Regions from separate parts of the Bacillus sp. F9_6S_D1_P_5 genome, predicted to be linked through region 2. Evidence: a T-box and tRNA genes for the amino acid it is inferred to sense, from the RefSeq annotation. Region 2 holds a T-box; the other holds one or more tRNA genes.
What was found. The T-box of region 2 lies ahead of ileS2 (isoleucine--tRNA ligase). A T-box ahead of a tRNA ligase gene usually reads a tRNA of that ligase, here a tRNA-Ile.
Positions count from the first base shown of each region.

Region 1 (11,650 bases), on a different contig from region 2:
CTTGTCGCTAATACCATGAATTTTCGGGCCGTATGCTACATTTTCATAAATAGATTTTGGAAATGGATTTGGCTTTTGGAACACCATTCCTACATGTGTTCGCAATTCTTCAACTGGGTATGATTTATCAAATATATTGCGCTCTCTATATTCAATTACGCCTGTAGTTCGCACGATTGGTACTAACTCTACCATACGATTTAATGTTTTTAAGTACGTGGATTTACCACAACCACTTGGTCCGATAATTGCTGTAACTTCATTCTCATGAATGCTTAAATTAATATCTTTTAAAGCATGGTCTTCTCCGTACCATAAATTTAAGTTTTTCGTATCAAATACTACTTTCTTTGGCGCAGTCTCGATTTTCTCCTCGTTTTTCACCTGTACATTTACTACTGTTGCTACCATCTGAATTCCCCTTTCATCCATTTCCAACTTATTTTCGATTTCGTAACCATAGGACAAATATATTGATAAAGAGCAACAAACCTAACAAAACAATCATTCCAGCAGCTGCTACATACTGAAATTCTTCTTGTGGTCTACTCATCCAATTAAAAATTTGAATTGGTAAAACTGTAAATCTATCAAACATACTAAATGGAACGTAATTTGCAAATGCAAGTGCTCCAATAACTAATAAAGGTGCCGCTTCTCCAATCGCTCTTGATATCGCTAACGTACAACCCGTTATAATTCCTGGGAAAGCATATGGCAATACAACTTGATACATCGTTTGCCACTTCGTAGCACCTAATCCATAAGAAGCTTCTAATAATGAACTTGGTACAGATCGTATCGCTTCTTGACTTGCTACTACAACTGTAGGTAAGACGAGTAAACTCATCGTCAGTGCCGCCGCAATAATACTCTCACCTAAATGAAGAGCATATACAAAAATAGTTAAGCCGAGTAATCCAAATACGACGGAAGGTACTCCTGCTAACGTTTGATTATTAATTTCTATTATCTTTTTAAATATAGATTCCTTCGCATATTGCTCTAAATAAAGAGCAGTTCCGACTCCAAATATAAAGGAGACTGGTATAACAATACCCATAAACAATATCGTTCCTGACAATGCTGCAGCAATCCCAGCTTCTTTCGGATTACGCGAAGCAAAGTTTGTAAAGAAATCTAACGAAAGATAACTTATACCTTTTTCGAAAATTTGAAAAAGCAAAATAAGCAGTATTACTATTGAAAATAAAATAGCTATATAAAATAACATTTTGTAAACTCGATCTTTTAAAAAACGTGATGCCATATTTTCTTGTATTTGTTTATGATTCAACATTCGCATTTTATGTCACCCTCCTAAAGCGGCGCATAATAAACTGCGAAATGATGTTCATGATAAAAGTAAACAAGAATAACGTTGCGCCTACAGCGTACATGCTGTAATACGTAATTGTTCCATGCGGAGCATCACCTAGACTCACTTGCACAATATAAGCTGTTAGCGTTTGAATAGAGTGTGTCGGATCGAGCGATACGTTCGGCGTGGATCCCGCTGCAATTACAACGATCATCGTTTCACCAATTGCCCTGGAAGCAGCTAATATAATCGCTGCCATAATCCCTGTAAAAGCCGAAGGAAACACGACTTGTTTTACCATCTCAAACCGAGTTGCTCCAAGTGCTAACGAAGCTTCTTTCGTCCCTTTCGCTACAGCTCTCATTGCATCTTCAGACAGAGATGCAATTGTCGGGATCATCATAAAGCCAATAACAATACCCGGACTAATCGCATTAAAAAACTGTAAATCTGGTATAATCCGTTGTAAAAGCGGTGTGACAACTGTTAATGCAAAGAAACCATATACAATTGTCGGGATACCTGCTAATAGTTCTAACATCGGCTTTAATACTTTCCTTGCACCGTTTGAAGCATATTCGCTTAAAAATACGGCACACGCTAAACCGATAGGAATTGCTACGAACATAGCGATTGCTGTTACAAGTACCGTTCCACATATAAGTGGTAATATACCGAATTTAGGATCTTCAAAAAAAGGTAACCATTCTTTCTCTGTCAAAAAGGAGAGCAATGGTATTTTTTGAAAAAACATCATTGTTTCATTTGCCAGCGTAAAAATAATTCCAAGTGTCGTCACAATAGACACGCTAGCAATTATTTTTAGTAATAATGGAACGATTCGATTGATTCGCTGCGTTTTTTTTCTTTGTTTTGAATTTCTTTCAATCAAATGTTGTACAGAAAATGTAATTTGACTTTTGTCATTATGAGCCAAAGATGAAAACCCCTTTCCACCCTGACATTACCTTTTTATTTCTGTTAACATCCGCAGCTGCTCATTGTATTTTTCTTTTGGTAATTTTACATATCCTACCTCTTCAGCAAGATTACCAACATGCTGAATCATAAACTCAACATAATTTGCTACATTCATTTTATTTCGGATAGATGCATCATTTACATAAGCAAATAGCGACCTAGATAATGGCTTATATTTACCTGATTGAATCGTATCTTTCGTCGGAAGTACACCATCCACTTTTATTGCTCTCACCTTATCTCGATTGGCCATATAATAAGCATATCCTACAAAAGCAATGGCATTTTTATCATTCATTACCCCTTGCATAATAACTTGATCATCTTCAGACAAAGAGACTTTTTTTACAATGCGATTATTTTGTAAGATGACGTTTTGAAAATAATCATACGTACCAGAGTCTACACCTGGCGCATAAAACTTTACCTGTTCACGTGGCCATGAAGAATGAATTTGTGACCATCGCTTTTCGTTTCCATCTTCACTCCATAATAGACGTAACTCGTCTACTGTTATATTGTCTACCCAAGTATTTTGGCGATTCACAACGATCGTAAGACCATCGTAAGCAACTTCAAATGGTGTAAACTGAATGGAGTTTCTCTTCATTTCATTTTCTTCCACTTGTTTCATTACTCTCGAAGCATTATTTATATCCACTTCTCCTTTACTGAAACGATTAAATCCTCCTCCTGTTCCAGAAACACTGATGGAGATTTTCACGTTTGGATGCACCTTTGTATATTCCTCCGCTACTGCTTCTATAATAGGAAAAACCGTTGAGGATCCATCAACTCTCACTTCTCCCATTTCATTCACAGCAAATGCAGTAGACGTGCCAACAGACAGGAAACATGTCGACAGTATGAAAACTTTAATTGATGCACTTATCCATTTCACGTGTTCTTCCTCCTAGAAGTAACCGGAAATAACAGGATTACAGATATAAGAATACTGCTAAACTATTAATTCGGTTTTAATTGTTTGTAAAAGTTTTGTAAAGTTCCACAAGAATCAACACAAGGTAAAACTTGAATCCGTATCGACCGTTCCTCTTCACAGATAATTGACTCATAAAATCGTTATCCTCCAGAGGCTTGTGTAAGTATCATTTGTGAGATCTCTTATTTTTTTCGATATAATATGCTTGTCCACCTTATTAAAACGTATGCATGAATCATAAAAAAAAGCACACTATCTTTTCAGATAGTGTGCTTTTTTTACAACTTTTTTATTCATCATCTTGCTCTTTCTTTTTCTTATCTATTTCCTCTTGTGTAGCTTCGCCATTTTCTATTTTTTTCAAATCAAAGTACGCGTCCATAATATCACGGCTAATATAACCGTTAATACCTGATTTATCATCTACCCAAGGTACAACAACAGAAAATGCTACTTCAGGGTCTTCAAGTGGCGCATAACCTACTAATGTTAAATTATATGTTTCTTTACGCTCACCGTTTGCCTTTTTACCAATCTCTTTATCTCCGCCATACACAGTTTGAGCTGTACCTGTTTTACCAGCAGCTTTATATGGTGCACCTGTAAAATATTTCGCAGCTGTGCCGCCAGAATCGTTAAATACTTGTCTAAACCCTTCTTGAACACGTTTAATTTGTGATTCAGGCATATCAATACGATTTAGTACTTTCGGCTCCATTGAATGAACAACTTTTCCAACTTCGTCTTGTTTCGCTGACGGTTGACGAATTTCCTTTACAACTTGCGGCTGCATACGATATCCACCATTTGCGATTGTTGAAACATATTGTGCTAATTGAAGTGGTGTATACGTATCATACTGTCCAATTGATAAATCTAATAGGAAACCTGGCTGATTTCCTCTACCTGTTTGGCCCGCAGATTCATTTGGTAAATCAATACCTGTTTTTACGCCAAGTCCAAACTGTCCGAAATAATAACGCATCGTATCAAATGCTTTTTGTGGTATATCTAACGTACCACCTCTTACATATGGAACGCCTGCGATATTCATCGCTGTTTTAAACATATATACGTTAGAAGACATTTTTAATGCTGTTAAATCATTAATATATCCCATCGTCTTCCACGAAGATTTTGGTGGCGTTCCCTTTAATCTGATTGGTTCATCAAGTTGAACTGAACCTGGTTGAATTGCACCTGTTTGATATCCTGTAAGTACTGTCGCACCTTTTACAGTTGATCCCATCGGATAAGAGCTTGTCATCGTTCCTAATGCGAAATCTTGCACTTTCGTTTCGCCATTTTCTTCCACTAACTGTTTCCCTGCCATAGATAAAACTTCACCATTTTTTGGATTCATCATTACAACGAATGCACGATCTAAATAGGGTTGTCCACCTTTATATCTCAATAAATTTTTCGTGATAATTTCTTCTACACGCTTTTGTAATTCCATATCAATTGTTAAATTTAGATTATTACCACTTTGCCCTTTTGATACATTAATCGTTTCTAAAATATTACCGTTTTTATCTGTAACATTTCTCACTTCCGCTTTATTACCGTGCAAACTATCTTCATATTGCTGCTCAAGATAACTTTTCCCTACGCGGTCATTTCGATTATAATCACGAACAAGATAGTAATCTAGTCTTTCTCTAGGTAAACCTTCATCAGACGTTGACACCCCGCCAAGTACACTTCGGAATAAATCATCATAAATATACTTTCGATCCCAATCAACATTCGTATCTACACCCGGTAATGTTGCTAGATTTTCACTAATAATCGCGTATTCTTGTTCTGTAGCATCCTTTTTAATAACTTGTGGCGTCATCGCATATCCGCCGTCCATTTTGCTTTTAATCGCTAGTACTTCTAAATCTTTTGCGGATAACTGATTCACTTCTTCTTCTGTCACGCGATTTCGTTGACGCTCATCTAATTCTTTATCGTCAATTTTTTTATCTTTAAGCTCTTGACGATCTTTATTCGTAATTTTTTCTTTAGCTTCCTCTTTATGAATAGCAAGCCAATAATCTTTCTTATCGCGATCTGTTAATTTATCTGTCGGTACTTCAATCAAATCTGCTAGCTTTTTCGCTGTTTCTAAGCGAGCCTCTGCAGTTGATCCTTTCATTTTTGTAAATGTAATCGTACGTACAGCTGCATTATCTACTACAGCTCGCCCATAACGGTCAAATATTTTCCCACGTGGTACAGGATTACTAATCGTCGAGTTCTCTTTCCTCTCCACTTCATTTTTATATTCCTCACCGCGAACAATTTGTACATATCCAAGCCTTACAATAACCGCGGAGAACATTAAAAACACGCAGAAAAACAGCACGTTTAACCGAAAAGGAACGTGAGTCTTTTTCTTTTGTTGTTTCTGCTTCTTGCTCATACAAACCCCCTCTACCAACAGCTATGTAATGTGAAAGGGACACCTTCATACAGGTGTCCTCACTGCTGTCTTACATCTTTTTCTATTCTAGCATAAAACAAAAGAGAAGTTAACCTTCTGGTTCAGTTTGATTCTGCGTGGTCCCTTGCGCTACAACACTTGTTTTCCCCGCATTTCCCCCATCATATTTGACATTTTTAACTGCAAAATAAATAAGAAAATGTCCAGCACCTAAAATACATAGTAAGAAAGGTAAGCTCTTTTCAGGCGGAAAGAATAATACAGCACATAAAAAACTTAAAACTGAACAAATTCTCCCAGCATTTAACCATAATTCTCGGACAACTACATACTCTACACGCCACTCTCTCGCATTTTTCGCTCTACCAATTACATCATATGTCATCGATCCATACGGAACGAGTAAAATAGGGTATGCAATGGCAATGCATGCTGCATAAATAAGTAATTTTGTGTATGTAACATTGAATATAACTAAAAATACGACCGCATATAAAATAATGCCTCCAAGTAAAATTGCTTTTTTTCGCCACTCTTTCTTTAACATACGGGCGACTAAGTAGTAACATACAAATGATACAGCAGAATTTACTAAGCTATATTTCCCTAATGCGAGCTCACTATCGGTTGCTAAGTACACGTATACCGAAATAACAAAAATAAATGTTCCCTCTCTCAATCCTTGGAAAAAATGAGCACGTGTAATTCTTCCCCAATTTTTATCAATCCGTCGCTCTTTCAAAACTTGCGTAATCTCATAACGCCCTTCACATTCTCTCTTGGATAAAAAAAAGCTTAACACGACAGCAATTGCAAATAGCACTAATGAAAGAAAGAATATGACCGTATAGCCACTCCATTTTTCCATACGCGAAATTGTGTATCCAGCTGCTATCGGTCCAATCATGCCAGAGAAGGATGTAAGAAGCCCAAGAAATCCGTTAAAGAAATCTCTTGTTTCTGGTTCTGTAATCTCAAATGTTAATAAGTTAAACGCGAGCCAGTAAAAACCATATCCGACTCCTAAAAGAGCCCCCATCAATAAAATATAGTGAGAAGCGCTTTTCCCCGCTACTAAAACAACGATAAAAAAAATAGCTAACGTGCCTACGCCTATTCGCAACAAGATTGAGCGATCAATACGCTTCGCTAATTTCCCACCTATAAGAAATGTGAGAGGCTGTAATACAACGCTGGCCAAATTATACAAGCCAAGATTCACATAATTTTGTGTTTGTTTCCATAAATAAATGTTCACAAACGTATTCGATAAAGAAATTGCGAGCGTGTATAAACCTCCAATAAGGAGCAATAACACTAAATCCCGATTCACTTCAACGTCACCAATTATATGTTTCCACTTCATACACAACTCTCCTTTACTTCATGTTCTAGTCTTCCAAAGACAAGCCCAATTATGTAAAAGGAAAGCATAGAAAAAAGCTAGGAGCATTCTCCTAGCTTTTTTATCGTTATTACAATTATTTTGCTTCTTGGTAACGTTTTTCAGCAGCGTTCCAATCTACAACGTTCCAGAATGCACCGATGTAATCTGGACGACGGTTTTGGTAATTTAAGTAGTAAGCATGTTCCCAAACATCTAAACCGATAACTGGAGTTTTACCTTCAGTTAGAGGAGAATCTTGGTTTGGCGTGCTTGTTACTTCTAACTCACCATTATTTACTACTAACCAAGCCCAACCAGAACCGAAGCGAGTTGCGCCAGCTTTTGCGAATTCTTCTTTGAACGCATCGAAGCTACCGAATTTCGCTTCAATTGCAGTTGCAAGTTCACCTACTGGTTGTCCGCCGCCGTTTGGAGATAAGATTGTCCAGAAGAATGTGTGGTTAGCATGTCCGCCACCATTGTTACGCACTGCTGTACGGATTGCTTCTGGTACTTCTTTTAAGTTTGCAACTAATTCTTCTACGCTTTTGTCAGCTAATTCTGCATGACCTTCTAAAGCAGCGTTTAAGTTTGTGATGTACGTGTTATGGTGTTTTGTATGATGGATGTTCATTGTTTCTTTGTCAAAGTGAGGCTCTAAAGCATCATACGCATAAGGTAAATTTGGTAATTCGTGTTTTGCCATTGTTATATTCCTCCCAGTTTATGTATTGCCACTTAAGTGACATACAACTTCATTCTACCCTAATTGCCATAGGGTGCAAACAAATAAATCACATTGTCTTGCTATCATTAAAGTAGCAAAATTCCAACTTCATTTCAATTAAAATGCTCATATATTTCATAAAAAAAGCTCCCTTCTACAAGGAAGCTTCCTGCCGACATAATAAACATGTGAAATGGATATGGACCCTGTAGGACTCGAACCTACGACCGGACGGTTATGAGCCGTCTGCTCTAACCAGCTGAGCTAAGGGTCCACAATTATGTATGTAACAATACATCAAATAAAGGAATTCCTATCGGATATATTCTTTAAGAAATGTAAGATAAATTTACCATATAGAAAAGAAAAGTGTCAATTGTATTTTTCTCATTTAAAAGAAGAAAATTAATAAAAAGAAATTTAGTTATCTCTACTATATGTAAATATAATATATCTTGAGATTCCCTAGATTCCTACGTTACAATGATTTTATACATACATAAAGGAAGTGAATCTATGTCCATATTTACCCAATTAGTCAAAAGCGTATATTCGCCTAAAGATATGGCGCTATTCCGTTTTCAAAAAATCGGAAAAACCATTTTGTATATTATGCTACTTTGTCTAATCACTACTATTCCAAGAACATTCTTTTACGGTAGCTTTATTCAAGATAGTGTTACTATGGTAAATCAAGCAATTGAAAAAGATTTACCTGATTTTAAAATCGAAAACGGTGAACTAAAAGCTGATATTGAAGAACCTATTCAAAAAGAAGAGGGAGATGCTCTTTTCGTATTTGACCCAAATACAACAGATATTGAAAAATACCAAAATAAAACGGGTTTATTTATTTTAAAAGATAAAGTAGTTTCTATAGGAAATGGCCAAACGCAAACATACTCCTACAATGATTTACTAGGGACATCTCTTGAGAAGAAAGATTTACAAGATTTCATTTCTGTATTCGATAGTATCTATCCAATTTTATTAGCTGTTATCGGCGTATTAGTATATCTATTCCAATTGTTCATTACTTTCTTAGGAATTACTTTACTTGCGTTTATAGGTTCTGCTATGAGTGGTCAACGTAAATTATCTTATAAGCAAGTATGGACGTTAACTGCTTACAGCTACACAATTCCAACCATCTTCTTTATGATTATGGATTCATTCAAAATTGTTGTACCTGGTTCAACATTCATTTATATCGCAGTTGTTTTAATTGTTCTATACTTAACGATTAAAGAAGTTCCAAAACCGAAAGAAAAATAATAACGAAAAAAATGCCTAAATAGGCATTTTTTTTTTGGACAAGCATATATTCCTAGCAAAGGAGTGAAGAATATGAAAAGATTAGGTGTATTCTTATTCGTGCTTGTTCTTGGTTATATATTTTATTACGATATAAAAATCGGCACTTTACCGATGTTAAGTTCATATAAAAAAACAACTGCAGCCCAAACGATAAAACAAGAAAGTACAGATAGAAAACAAAAGAAAGAGAACAAAGCAGAAAAAGAAACAGATGTCTCTTATAAAACAATTGAAGTCAAAACAGGTGAGACAGTTCTTTCTATTACTGAACAAATTAACAAGAAAAAAATCCCTTCTATTGAAAAGGTAATTGATGACTTTAAAAAGCTGAACAAAAGTACATCTGCTACAAAAATACAAATTGGAAAGTCTTATAAATTCCCGTTATATCAATAAGCAATCACTTAATCCTTGTCAATTACATAAAGGCGCTGATACAATAGTAAAAGTGAAACCGAGCACTTCGGTTTCTATAGCCCTATGTCACGTATACTATCATTGATATAAGGGACTAAATAAGAAACTTCTTTTATAAGGAGAGCGATCTATTCGTGAATGAAATGACTCATCGTACAAAAACACGTCCAGTTAAAGTCGGTAATTTAACAATTGGCGGTAATAATGAATTAATTATACAAAGTATGACAACAACAAAAACACATGATGTTGAAGCAACAGTTGCTGAAATTAAACGTTTAGAAGAAGCTGGCTGTCAAGTCGTGCGTGTTGCTGTTCCAGACGAACGCGCAGCAAATGCTATTGCTGATATTAAAAAACAAATCAACATTCCACTTGTTGCTGATATTCATTTTGATTATCGCCTTGCTTTAAAAGCAATTGAAGGTGGCATTGATAAAGTACGTATCAATCCAGGTAACATTGGTCGTCGCCATAAAGTAGAAGCTGTTGTAAATGCAGCAAAAGAGCGCGGTATTCCAATCCGTATCGGTGTAAACGCCGGTTCATTAGAACGCCATATTTTAGAGAAGTATGGATATCCAACTGCTGATGGTATGGTTGAGAGCGCACTACACCATATTAAAATTTTAGAGGACTTAGATTTCCATGATATTATCGTATCAATGAAAGCCTCTGATGTTAACTTAGCAATCGAAGCATACGAGAAAGCTGCTCGCGCTTTTGATTATCCATTACATTTAGGTATTACAGAATCCGGAACATTATTTGCTGGAACTGTAAAGAGTGCCGCTGGTCTTGGTGCAATCTTAAGCAAAGGTATCGGAAATACGCTACGTATTTCATTAAGTGCTGATCCAGTTGAAGAGGTAAAGGTTGCGCGTGAATTATTAAAGTCATTCGGTCTTGCATCTAACGCAGCAACACTGATCTCTTGTCCAACTTGCGGTCGTATTGAAATTGATTTAATTAGCATCGCTAATGAAGTAGAAGAATATATTTCTACACTGCAAGTGCCAATTAAAGTTGCAGTACTTGGTTGCGCTGTAAACGGTCCTGGTGAAGCTCGTGAAGCTGATATCGGGATTGCTGGTGCACGTGGAGAAGGATTATTATTCCGTAAAGGGCAAGTCGTTCGTAAAGTACCAGAGGAAACAATGGTAGAAGAACTGAAAAAAGAAATCGATGTAATCGCTGCTGAAATGGCTGCTGAACGAGAAAAAGAAAAAGAAACACAAGAACAATAAAAAGAAGGTTGCCACAATATTTGTGAGCAACCTTCTTTTCTACGTAAAAAAGCTCGTCAGTTACATAACTGACGAGCTTTTACTTTGCACATTTTGGACAACGGCCGTATATTTCAAACTTATGACCAGTTACTTCATAACCCTTAAAATCTTTATTCATAAAATCCATCGGGCAGGAAGTAATCTCTTTCGTCCCTCCGCAATCTAAACAAATAAAATGATGATGATGTTCCATAATAGAACATGTAAAACGAAAATGTTTTTCACCGTTTAATTCTGTTTGTTCTAAAACACCGATTTCAGCAAACACCGTTAAGTTACGATAAATCGTATCAAAGCTAAGACCTGGATAATCATCCTTCATATGCTCTAAAACGTCTTTCGCCGTTAAATAACGATTGTGAGCTGCAAATAACCTGAGCATTTCTTCCCTTTTCCCAGTATGTTTGTATCCTTTATCTTTCATTAGGCGTAAAGCTTCTGTTAGATTCATATCTATCCCTACTTTATGCAGTTTTTTTCTTCTTCCATAAAATCGCACCAATTAAAATAAGAACTGCTATCATAACAATTGTACCACCTGGTGCTAGATTAAGTTGATATGAAGCAAACATTCCACCAATTACTGCAATTTCACCAAATAAAATGGAAAAGAAAATTGTTTGTTTAAATCCATTTGCAATACGAATACTTGCTGCAACTGGTAATGTCATTAATGATGATACGAGAAGAACCCCTACTACACGCATTGATACTGCAATGACAAGAGCAACCAATATAATGAAAATAAAGTGAATCCACTTTGCACTCAAACCAGTTGATACAGCGTATTCCTCATCAAACGATAGTAAAAATAACTCTTTGTATAATAAAGTAATC
Region 1 covers NZ_JBTREW010000003.1:173,526-185,175, forward strand. The annotation lists gene pstB (phosphate ABC transporter ATP-binding protein) at 1-411, opposite strand, end outside; gene pstA (phosphate ABC transporter permease PstA) at 440-1,306, opposite strand; gene pstC (phosphate ABC transporter permease subunit PstC) at 1,308-2,258, opposite strand; gene phoX (phosphate ABC transporter substrate-binding protein PhoX) at 2,286-3,203, opposite strand; gene ACUXEY_RS05680 (peptidoglycan D,D-transpeptidase FtsI family protein) at 3,535-5,655, opposite strand; gene ACUXEY_RS05685 (MFS transporter) at 5,765-7,042, opposite strand; gene sodA (superoxide dismutase [Mn]) at 7,158-7,769, opposite strand; tRNA gene ACUXEY_RS05695 (tRNA-Ile) at 7,991-8,064, opposite strand; gene ACUXEY_RS05700 (DUF1189 domain-containing protein) at 8,307-9,065, shown strand; gene ACUXEY_RS05705 (hypothetical protein) at 9,138-9,503, shown strand; gene ispG (flavodoxin-dependent (E)-4-hydroxy-3-methylbut-2-enyl-diphosphate synthase) at 9,668-10,771, shown strand; gene ACUXEY_RS05715 (Fur family transcriptional regulator) at 10,851-11,264, opposite strand; gene ACUXEY_RS05720 (metal ABC transporter permease) at 11,278-11,650, opposite strand, start outside.
Region 1: it encodes a tRNA-Ile, which carries the amino acid that the T-box ahead of ileS2 (isoleucine--tRNA ligase) is inferred to sense. The anticodon was not compared.

Region 2 (11,650 bases):
AACTTAGACTTCGCAGACGTAAAAACAATTATGTCTAATAGAGGTTCTGCTTTAATGGGTATTGGTTCTGGTAATGGAGAAAATCGTGCTGCTGAAGCTGCGAAAAAAGCGATTTCTAGTCCATTATTAGAAACATCTATTGATGGAGCTCAAGGTGTTATCATGAACATTACGGGTGGAGCTAACTTAAGCTTATATGAAGTACAAGAAGCGGCAGACATTGTAGCTTCAGCTTCAGATCCAGAAGTAAATATGATTTTCGGTTCTGTTATTAACGAAGGATTAAAAGATGATATCGTTGTAACTGTAATTGCAACTGGTTTTGATGATAGCATTGCAACTCAACCACCAAAACCAATCATTCGTCCGAATGTGAACCACACGCAACAACAGCAACAGCCAGTAGCTCAACCTCCAAAACAACGTGAAGTAAAACGTGAAATGAAGCGTGAAGAGCCGGTTGTACATGAGCGTCATTCAGATTCAGATGATATCGATATTCCAGCATTTTTACGTAACCGTCGTAGACGATAAAGGAAAAGGAGCTTTCAGGCTCCTTTTTTGTTTTATACAGGGAAAAGATCTGCTAAGCAGGTCTTTTTTTATTTTATCCCGCTTTAATGGGCAGTAAGACCCCCACCTCAAAATTCAGCGAAAGCAAAGAATTTAGGTGGGGGTCGGGCTGCCCATAAAAGTCCGATTGGTGAGGGCTGATAATCAGTGGGAGATGAAGAAAATCCCCACTGATTAAAGTTTCACTTTATATATTTCACTTTATATGTAAGTAAAAAAGCATAGTATTCTATGAAACATATACTTTTATTTTTTACCGACAGATTATGTCTAGAAAGCACAAAATAACAAAAAAACACCTCCGCAAATTGACACACTTTCCTATTGGATATGCATTATACTAGTCTCAACTTAAAAAAAGAGGTGAATTGTTTGGTTGTTTACGCCGACGTTGTTTGGTTGTTAAACGCCTGCATTGATTTTCTTTTACTTTTATTAACAGCCACCGTGTTAAAAAAGAAGATCAAAAGATGGAGGCTTGTGTTAGGGGCATTTATAGGTTCAACCATTGTTATTTTTGCCTTTACTCCTTTTGCTTCTATGATGACACATCCGATTATGAAACTGCTGTATTCGTTACTTATTGTGTATACAGCCTTTGGATTTACAACGTTTAGAAATTATGCACAAACTGTTTTTACTTTTTATTTTGTAACCTTTATGGTTGGCGGAGGGTTAATTGGCACTCATTTCTTTTTGCAAACGAATGAAATGGTAAATGGATTGGTTCAATCTCAATCTATTTCTTACGGTGATCCAATTAGCTGGTTGTTTGTTGTTTTTGGTTTTCCAGTAATCTATTATTTTTCTAAAAAGCGTATTGAAAGCGTAGAGGTTACAAAAATACACTATGATCAAATTGTGAAATTGAAAATTCAATTAGCTGAAGAGGAACTAGAACTCACAGGTTTGATTGATAGTGGGAACCAACTTTACGATCCGTTAACAAAAACACCCGTTATGATTATGCATATTTCATCATTAGAACATTGCTTGCCAGCTTGGTTAACAGAACAAGTTTATTCTAAAACAGAGATTCCTCAAATACCAGAAAATGATTCTGGATGGGCGACAAAATTACGCTTAATTCCTTTCCGAGCAGTAGGAGTAGAGAGTCAATTTTTATGGGCCGTTAAGCCAGACAGTGTACACATTGATCATGAAGGTAGTTCTATTGTAGTCAGCAAAGTATTGATTGGGTTAAATACACAACAGTTGTCAACCAATGGAGAGTATCAATGTATTGTGCATCCGAAAATGTTAATTTCGCAAAAAATGGTAATTGCTTAATAATGGGAGGCGGGATAATATGATGAAATTAAAATTTTATTTAGTATACCTTTGGTATAAAGTATTGCTGAAATTAGGAATTAAGACCGATGAAATTTATTACATTGGTGGAAGTGAAGCGTTGCCACCACCGTTAACGAAAGAAGAAGAGGAAGTTCTTTTAAATAAATTGCCAAAAGGAGATCAGGCAGCAAGATCGTTACTGATTGAACGCAACTTACGGCTAGTCGTATATATAGCAAGAAAGTTTGAAAATACAGGGATAAATATTGAAGATTTGATTAGTATTGGAACAATCGGCCTTATTAAAGCGGTGAATACATTTAATCCGGAAAAGAAAATAAAATTAGCAACATATGCCTCGCGTTGTATAGAAAATGAAATTTTAATGCATTTGCGCCGGAATAATAAAAATCGTTCAGAAGTTTCTTTTGATGAACCGCTTAACATCGATTGGGACGGGAATGAACTTTTGTTATCAGATGTATTAGGTACAGACGATGACATTATTACAAAAGATTTAGAGGCTACTGTTGATCGTCATCTTCTAATGAAAGCATTACATCAATTAAATGATCGTGAAAAACAAATTATGGAACTTCGCTTTGGGCTGGCTGGAGGAGAGGAAAAGACGCAAAAAGATGTAGCGGATATGCTTGGGATTTCACAGTCATACATTTCGCGTTTAGAAAAAAGAATCATAAAAAGATTACGAAAAGAATTTAATAAAATGGTGTAAAGAATAAGATCAGCCTATATAACGGCTGGTCTTATTCTATTTAGTTGTATGAGGAAAGGCAACTAAAATGAAAAATGAAGAAAAAACCGCATGCATAAAATCCCCTTCAAAGGAAATACTTTACACTGTACAGCAACTCCCGATAGGAGGGAACACTTTGACGAGAAACAAAGTAGAAATTTGCGGTGTTGATACAGCTAAACTTCCCGTACTAAAAAATGATGAAATGCGTAAATTATTTCGTGAAATGCAAAGTGGAGAGATAAGCGCAAGAGAGAAATTAGTGAATGGAAACTTACGTCTTGTACTGAGCGTCATCCAAAGATTTAATAACAGAGGAGAATATGTTGACGATTTATTTCAAGTTGGTTGTATCGGACTTATGAAATCCATTGATAACTTTGATTTAGGCCAAAATGTAAAATTTTCAACGTATGCTGTGCCGATGATTATTGGGGAAATACGCAGATATTTGCGTGATAACAATCCGATTCGCGTATCTCGCTCATTACGAGATATTGCGTATAAAGCGTTACAAGTAAGAGAAAAGTTGATTGCAGAAAATTCAAAAGAACCAACAGCGATGGATATTGCAAAAGTACTTGAAGTAACTCATGAAGAAATTGTTTTCGCGTTAGATGCAATTCAAGATCCAGTTTCATTATTTGAGCCGATTTATAACGATGGGGGAGATCCTATCTTTGTTATGGATCAGTTAAGTGATGAAAAACAAAAGGACGAGCAGTGGGTTGAAGAGTTAGCACTAAAAGAAGGAATGAAGCGTTTAAATGATCGTGAGAAAATGATTATTCGAAAACGTTTCTTCCAAGGAAAAACACAAATGGAAGTTGCAGAAGAAATTGGGATTTCTCAAGCGCAAGTGTCACGTTTAGAGAAATCAGCTATTAAACAAATGAATAAGACGATTCAAGGATAAGGTTTCACCATTTATGGTGAAACCTTTTTATATGTAACATAGTTTGTTTGTGCTCATAGTAGGTAAAGGGTGTTCATATAATGAAAATAATATGGGGTTGGCAAGACGGTACTTCCTGTTAATTTAAGAAATAGCTTTTTTCAATTCGTCACATATAAGGGAGAGGATGAAAGTGATACGAATTTCGGAATTGCAGATGAAAGATATAATAAATGTTTCAGATGGAAAACGGCTTGGGAATATTGGAGATATTGAAATTGATATGAATACAGGGAAGATCGGGTCTATTATTATTTCTAAACAGGCACGTATGTTAGGGATATTTGGGAAAGATGTAGAAATTGTAATTCCTTGGAAAGAAATTGTGAAAATTGGGGAAGATGTCATACTTGTTAGAGTAAATACTGTTAATTCTGTAACAGAATCAATACAAACACCGACAATTTCATAAAGAATATTACAAATTCCTCTTTTTTTTCTGTTAGGATTATGAAAAAATAAAAGTATGGTAAAATAGACAGGAAGTACCATGCTTTTTTTATGATATTTTAATTAAAAAGGGGTCGCTTTGTTATGAGAGAACCATTTAAATATGTGGACGGTATACTGTATTTACAAGCGTGGAAAGAACTTGGAAACATTACTGCTGGATTTACGACAAAAGATGGTGGGATAAGTACGGGCTCCTTTCATGCGATGAATTTAGGATTACATGTGAATGATATCGTGGAGAACGTTCATGAAAACAGACGCATTTTAGCAAATAAGTTACAAAAACCATTAGAAAACTGGATTTGCTCTGAACAAGTTCATGATCATCATGTTGAAAAAGTAGGACAACAAGAAAAAGGAAGTGGCGTCTATTCATATGAAGACGGCATTTCAAAAACAGATGGCATTTATACGACTAATAATGATGTTCTTCTAACATCTTGTTACGCAGATTGTGTTCCACTCTATTTTTATGCCCCATCACATGGTATGATAGGACTTGCGCATGCTGGATGGAAAGGGACTGTAAAAGAGATTGCAAAGGAAATGATTCAAAAATGGAATGCAGAAGGCATTTCAAGCGATGAAATTCATGTTGCAATCGGACCAGCAATTGGATCTTGTTGTTACGTTGTTGATGATCGAGTGTTAACAGCAGCAGAGCAAGTAGTAAACGGTTCTGTCCCTTATAAAAAAATTTCTGATGGGCAGTACGCAATTAATTTAAAAGAAATTAATCGTATATTATGTGTACAAGCAGGCATAAAAGAAGAGAATATTGTAATGTCATCTCTTTGTACAAGCTGTGAAGAGCAACTATTTTTCTCTCATCGCCGTGATCAAGGTAAGACAGGAAGAATGTTGAGTTTCATAGGTTTTAAGGAGGAAGAAAGCAAGTGACAGTACAAAAAAATTTAACAACTGTAAACGAAGTAATTAAGCAATCTTGTGCACGAGCGGGACGTTCGTTGCAAGATATTAAACTCGTTGCGGTTACAAAAACGGTAGGAATTGAAAAAACAAACGAAGTAATTGAAGCTGGAATTATCGATTTAGGTGAAAATAGAAATGAAGGTTTCTTACAGAAGTACGAACATTTCGGTTCAAAAGTGAATTGGCATTTTATTGGATCATTACAAACGAGAAAAGTAAAAGAAATCATTAATGAAATTGATTACTTACATTCATTAGATCGCCTTTCACTTGCAAAAGAAATTCAAAAACGTGCGAATAAGAAAGTGAAATGTTTTATTCAAGTGAAAACATCATCTGAAGAATCAAAGCAAGGCTTGGCAATAGATGAAACCATTCCTTTTATTCAAAGTTTGCAAGAATTGGATAAGATTGAAGTGGTGGGACTAATGACAATGGCTCCGTTTACAGAAGAAGAGGAAGAAATTAGACGCTGTTTTAAGGAGTTACGTATGCTACAAACAGAGGTGCAGGAGCTGGAATTATTGCATGCACCATGTAAAGAATTATCAATGGGAATGTCTAATGATTACACAATTGCAATTGAAGAAGGCGCTACATATATTCGTTTGGGGACGATTTTAGTAGGAAAAGCGTAAAAGGAAGGAGAATCTTATTATGAGTTGGTCAAAAGTAAAATACTTCTTTTTTGATACACCAGAAGAAAAAGAAGCAGCTCAATATAGTTATGAAAAGGAGCAAACAGACATGAAGAAGCAGCAAGATCCGCCAGAACAACAAGATGTTACGTTTCCAAAAGCACAACCGAAACAAAATGTTGTGAGCATTGAAACGGCAAAGCAATCTTCAAAAGTTGTTTTATTAGAACCACGCACATATTCGGAAGCGCAAGGAATTGCGGACCATTTAAAAGGTAGACGAGCTGTTGTAATTAATTTACAACGAATGTCTACTGATCAAGCTGTACGTATCGTTGACTTTTTAAGTGGTACTGTATACGCTATAGGCGGGGACATTCAAAAAATAGGACCGAAAACATTTATGTGTACGCCTGAAAATGTAGATATTGTTGGTGCAATTTCAGAGTTGTTCGGTGAAGAAGAAGACACAAATATAAAGAGGTGGTAATACGCCATGGAAACAGTTTTAAGGCTTTTAGTTTATGCTATCGAGATTTACTCGTGGGCACTTATTATTTACATTCTCCTATCATGGTTCCCAGGTGCAAAGGAATCAACTTTCGGAGATGTTCTTGCGCGTATTTGTGAACCGTATTTAGAACCATTTCGCAGATTTATTCCGCCGCTTGGTATGATTGATATCTCTCCACTCGTTGCGATTTTCACGTTAAAGCTTGCTACGAAGGGTTTAGTAAGTATATTCGCCTATTTCTTATAGTAAGAGGTTAAATACATGAGCATCTATGAACATTTCAGACCTGATGAAGAGGTCTTTGTGGATAAGGTGTTAGAGTGGAAGCGAGTAGCGGAGTACCATCAAGTGAAGTTAACAGACTTCCTTGATCCAAGACAACAACAAATTGTCACTATGGTAATAGGACAAGGGGATGTTGCTGTACAGTTTGATGGTGCAACGCCTCATGCAGAGCGTAAAAGAGCACTCATTTATCCGGACTATCTAGTAGTGAATGAAGAGGAATTTCAAGTAGAAGTATTGGAAATTGACTATCCTTCTAAGTTTTATACGCTAGAGCATAGGCAAATATTAGGTACATTTATGTCTCTCGGTTTAACGAGAGAAAAATGTGGTGATATTTTGCTTCAAGAAGATCGTGCCCAAATTGTAGTTGCGAAAGAAGTTGTATCTTATATTGAGATGAACTTACAATCGATAGGGAAAGTGAAGGTTTCCTTATCACCAGTGCAAGGAGAAAAAATTCTACAGATGCAAGAAACGTGGGGAGAGAAATCTGGAACGGTTTCTTCGCTTCGTTTAGATGTTATATTAGCAGAAATGTTACATATATCCAGACAAAAAGTACAACCTTTCATAAAAAATGGTTTAGTAAAAGTGAATTGGAAAACAGTGGAGCAAACTTCTTATGAATGTTATCCAGGAGATGTTTTTTCAGTGAGAGGGTATGGACGAAGTAAATTGTTGTCTATAGAAGGTAGAACAAAGCGCGACAAATGGAGAATTTTGTATGGTATACTAAAATGATTGGTTTTTTAGAAGGAAATCCTCCTATTTTGTCGAAGAAAAGATATAATTGAAAGAGGAAATTTAGATAACTACTTGGAGGTGGCGTTGTGCCGTTAACACCATTAGACATTCATAACAAAGAATTTGGTCGCGGATTCCGTGGCTATGATGAAGATCAAGTAAATGAGTTTCTTGATCAAATTATCAAAGATTATGAATTAGTCATTCGTGAGAAAAAAGCTTTAGAAGAAAAAGTTGCGCAATTAGAAGGGAAGTTAGATCATTTCTCTAATATTGAAGATACGTTAAACAAATCTATCGTCGTTGCACAAGAAGCAGCGGAAGAAGTAAAACGTAATGCGCAAAAAGAAGCAAAATTAATCGTACGTGAAGCTGAAAAGAATGCAGACCGTATTATTAACGAAGCGTTAGTAAAATCAAGAAAAGTTGCTTTTGATATTGAAGAGCTAAAGAAACAAGCGAAAGTATTCCGCACACGTTTCCGTATGTTACTAGAAACGCAGCTTGAAATGTTAAACAACGATGATTGGGATAAACTAATTGAGTTAGAAGACGAAGTAGACGAGCTGTTGAAAAAAGAAGAAACAGTGTAAGCTTGACGTTTTTCTCATTATTACATATAATTTTAAACAACATATTTATTAAGAAAAACGAAGATAGGGATAAGTACCTTTTTCATACCTTATATAGCGAACTGAGGATGGTGTAAGCTCAGGATAAGGAGATAATGGGAATATCACCCTGGAGTTCCGCGCTGAACAAATAGAGTAAGCGTAGACGTATATTCGCGTTAAGAATATAAAGAGGATTGTATACATACGTATAGGATCTACTAGGGTGGTACCGCGGGAGACTTTCTCGTCCCTTTTTGGGATGAGAAGGTCTCTTTTTTATTCCGTTTTTTAAGTGTTTCTTTTATACATGTAAGGAGGAATTGAGCATGGAGTACAAAAATACATTACTAATGCCAAAAACAGAGTTCCCAATGCGTGGGAATTTACCAAAACGTGAGCCTGCAATGCAAGAACAGTGGGCTGAAATGAATATTTATGAAAAGGTACAAGAACATACGAAAGGTCGTCCTTTATTTGTACTGCATGATGGACCTCCATATGCGAATGGTGACATTCATATGGGACATGCATTAAATAAAGTGTTAAAAGACTTTATTGTACGTTATAAATCAATGACTGGTTACTGTGCACCATATGTGCCAGGTTGGGATACACACGGTTTACCAATTGAGCAAGCTTTAACAAATAAAGGTGTAAAGCGTAAAGAAATGACAGTTGCTGAGTTCCGTAAGTTATGTGCAGAGTATGCATATGAACAAGTAGAACGTCAACGTGAACAATTTAAGCGTTTAGGTGTACGTGCTGACTGGGATAACCCATACATTACTTTAGAGCCAGCTTATGAAGCACAACAAATTAAAGTGTTTGGTGATATGGCGAAAAAAGGTTATATCTATAAAGGACAAAAACCAGTTTACTGGTCTCCAACGAGTGAATCAGCTTTAGCAGAAGCTGAAATTGAATATCAAGATAAAAAATCAGCATCTATTTACGTAGCATTCCCTGTAAAAGACGGAAAGAACGTATTAGAAGGTGATGAGAAATTCATTATCTGGACAACAACACCTTGGACGTTACCTGCAAACTTAGGTATTTCTGTTCACCCAGAACTTGATTACGCTATTGTAAAAGTAAATGATGAAAAATATATTATTGCTTCTGAACTATTTGAGACAGTTGCAAAAACGTTAGAGTGGGAAAATGCTGAAGTTGTGAAAACAGTAAAAGGTAGCGAACTTGAGTATACAGTTGCAAGACATCCATTCTACGATCGTGATTCATTAGTTATGCTAGGAGATCACGTAACAACAGATGCAGGTACAGGTTGTGTTCATACAGCACCAGGACACGGGGAAGATGACTTCGTTGTTGGTAAAAAGTATGGATTAGAAGTACTTTGTCCAGTTGATGATAAAGGTGTATTAACAAATGAAGCACCTGGATTTGAAGGCTTATTCTATGATAAAGCTAACAAGCCAATTACAGAAAAATTAGAAGAAGTAGGCGCGTTACTGAAATTAACATTCATTACGCATTCATACCCACATGATTGGAGAACGAAAAAACCAATTATTTTCCGTGCGACAGCACAGTGGTTTGCATCTATTGAAGCGTTCCGTAAAGAATTATTAGAAGCTGTTGCGGAAACAAAATGGGTACCAGCATGGGGAGAGACTCGTCTTCATAATATGGTTCGTGACCGTGGTGACTGGTGTATTTCTCGTCAGCGTGCATGGGGTGTGCCAATCCCTGTATTCTATGCAGAGAATGGTGATCCAATTATTACAGATGAAACAATTAACCACGTAGCAGACTTATTCCGTGAGCACGGTTCTAACGTATGGTTCGAGCGTGAAGCGAAAGATCTATTACCAGAAGGATTTACACATACAGGTAGCCCAAATGGTGAATTCCGTAAAGAAACAGACATCATGGATGTATGGTTCGATTCAGGTTCTTCTCACCAAGCGGTATTAGAAGAGCGCAATGATTTACAACGTCCAGCTGATTTATATTTAGAAGGATCTGACCAATATCGTGGTTGGTTTAACTCTTCATTATCAACAGCAGTTGCTGTAACAGGTAAAGCTCCATATAAAGGCGTACTAAGCCATGGTTTCGTATTAGATGGTGAAGGACGTAAAATGAGTAAGTCGATTGGAAACATCGTCGTACCGAAGAAAATTATGGATCAATTAGGTGGAGATATTTTACGCTTATGGGTATCTTCTGTTGACTATCAATCTGACGTGCGTATTTCAGATGATATTTTAAAACAAGTAGCAGAAGTGTATCGTAAAATCCGTAATACATTCCGTTTCTTATTAGGTAACTTAGACGACTTTAAGCCAAGTGAAAATACAGTAGCTGTAGCTGAACTTCGTGAAGTAGATCGCTACATGTTAGTGAAGTTAAATGACTTAATTACAAAAGTAAAAGAAGCATATGAGACATACGACTTCGCTGCTGTATATCATGCAATTCATAACTTCTGTACAATTGATTTAAGTTCATTCTACTTAGACTTTGCAAAAGACATTTTATACATTGAAGGTGCAAACCATGAAGATCGTCGTGCAATTCAAACTGTATTATATGATGTTCTTGTTGCATTGACGAAACTTGTAACACCAATCTTACCGCATACAGCGGATGAAGTATGGCCATACATTCCAGGTGTAACAGAAGAAAGTGTACAATTAACTGATATGCCAGAAGCTGTACAATTAGATGATGCGGAAGCATTAAAAACAAAATGGGATGCATTTATGACATTGCGTGATGATGTATTAAAAGCGTTAGAAGTAGCTCGTAATGAAAAAGTAATCGGTAAGTCATTAAATGCAAGCATTACACTATATCCAACTGCAGAAATGAAAGCTATGTTAGAGTCTATTAATGAAGACTTAAAGCAATTATTCATCGTTTCTGAGTATAAACTTGGTGGCATGATGGAAGAAGCGCCAGCAGGTGCACCGAAGTATGAGCATACAGCAGTTGTTGTGGCTCAAGCAACTGGTGAAACATGTGAACGTTGTTGGGTAGTTTCAGAAACAATTGGTAAAGATGCTGAACATGAAACATTATGTGAGCGTTGTGCAACAGTTGTTAAAGAAAACTACGTAAAATAATAAAAAACTGACTGTGCGTAAGTACAGTCAGTTTTTTTATTGACGATATATTGAAATAACTTTCACTCTCTTTCCTATGAAGGAAAAATGTGTGTGAGGTAAGCATAGAAATTTCGGACACACTAATCGTACATTGCAGCTGGGAGGAATGTACACGTGAATGAAATGTATATGGAAATCAAAGAAGAATTGCAATTGATGCGAAAAGAGTTACAAGAGAGGCTAGCTAAAGAGGTCATGCACAAATATGATACAGAGTTTAGCGAAGAGCTTGGATATGAAATTAAGGAAGAGATAAAGAAAAAACTGTTATTACATGATATAAAAGAGGATTTAAAAGATGTAGAACGTGCATTATTCAAAATGGAAATAGATATGTATGGTATTTGTGAAGAAACAGGGAGAGTAATTTCGGTAAAACAAATGAAGACGATGCCGACTGCCCGTACTATACATGAATTTTTCTATGAAAAAGTAAATGTATGAATGTGCACAACGATATTATATTACCTTTTTTTAATTTATTTTATTCTTCTATAAAGGTTCATTGTGAAAAGGTTGCAGCTATGCTAAAATTTTGAGGTACACTGTCTTTGTGGGGGAAATGAAAATGATATATTATGTAATAGCGTTATTTGTCATTGCCATCGATCAAATATCGAAATGGCTAATTGTAAAGAACATGGAATTGGGTACGAGTATTCCGATTATCGATAATGTATTATACATAACATCACATCGAAATAGAGGAGCTGCCTGGGGTATTTTAGAAAATAAAATGTGGTTTTTCTACATT
Region 2 covers NZ_JBTREW010000006.1:200,300-211,949, reverse strand. The annotation lists gene ftsZ (cell division protein FtsZ) at 1-534, shown strand, start outside; gene spoIIGA (sigma-E processing peptidase SpoIIGA) at 946-1,863, shown strand; gene sigE (RNA polymerase sporulation sigma factor SigE) at 1,883-2,602, shown strand; gene sigG (RNA polymerase sporulation sigma factor SigG) at 2,760-3,539, shown strand; gene ACUXEY_RS10050 (YlmC/YmxH family sporulation protein) at 3,706-3,990, shown strand; gene pgeF (peptidoglycan editing factor PgeF) at 4,113-4,931, shown strand; gene ACUXEY_RS10040 (YggS family pyridoxal phosphate-dependent enzyme) at 4,928-5,602, shown strand; gene ACUXEY_RS10035 (cell division protein SepF) at 5,622-6,092, shown strand; gene ACUXEY_RS10030 (YggT family protein) at 6,099-6,362, shown strand; gene ACUXEY_RS10025 (YlmH family RNA-binding protein) at 6,378-7,145, shown strand; gene divIVA (septum site-determining protein DivIVA) at 7,235-7,741, shown strand; T-box leader at 7,793-8,017, shown strand; gene ileS2 (isoleucine--tRNA ligase) at 8,089-10,854, shown strand; gene ACUXEY_RS10010 (TraR/DksA C4-type zinc finger protein) at 11,011-11,340, shown strand; gene lspA (lipoprotein signal peptidase LspA) at 11,465-11,650, shown strand, end outside.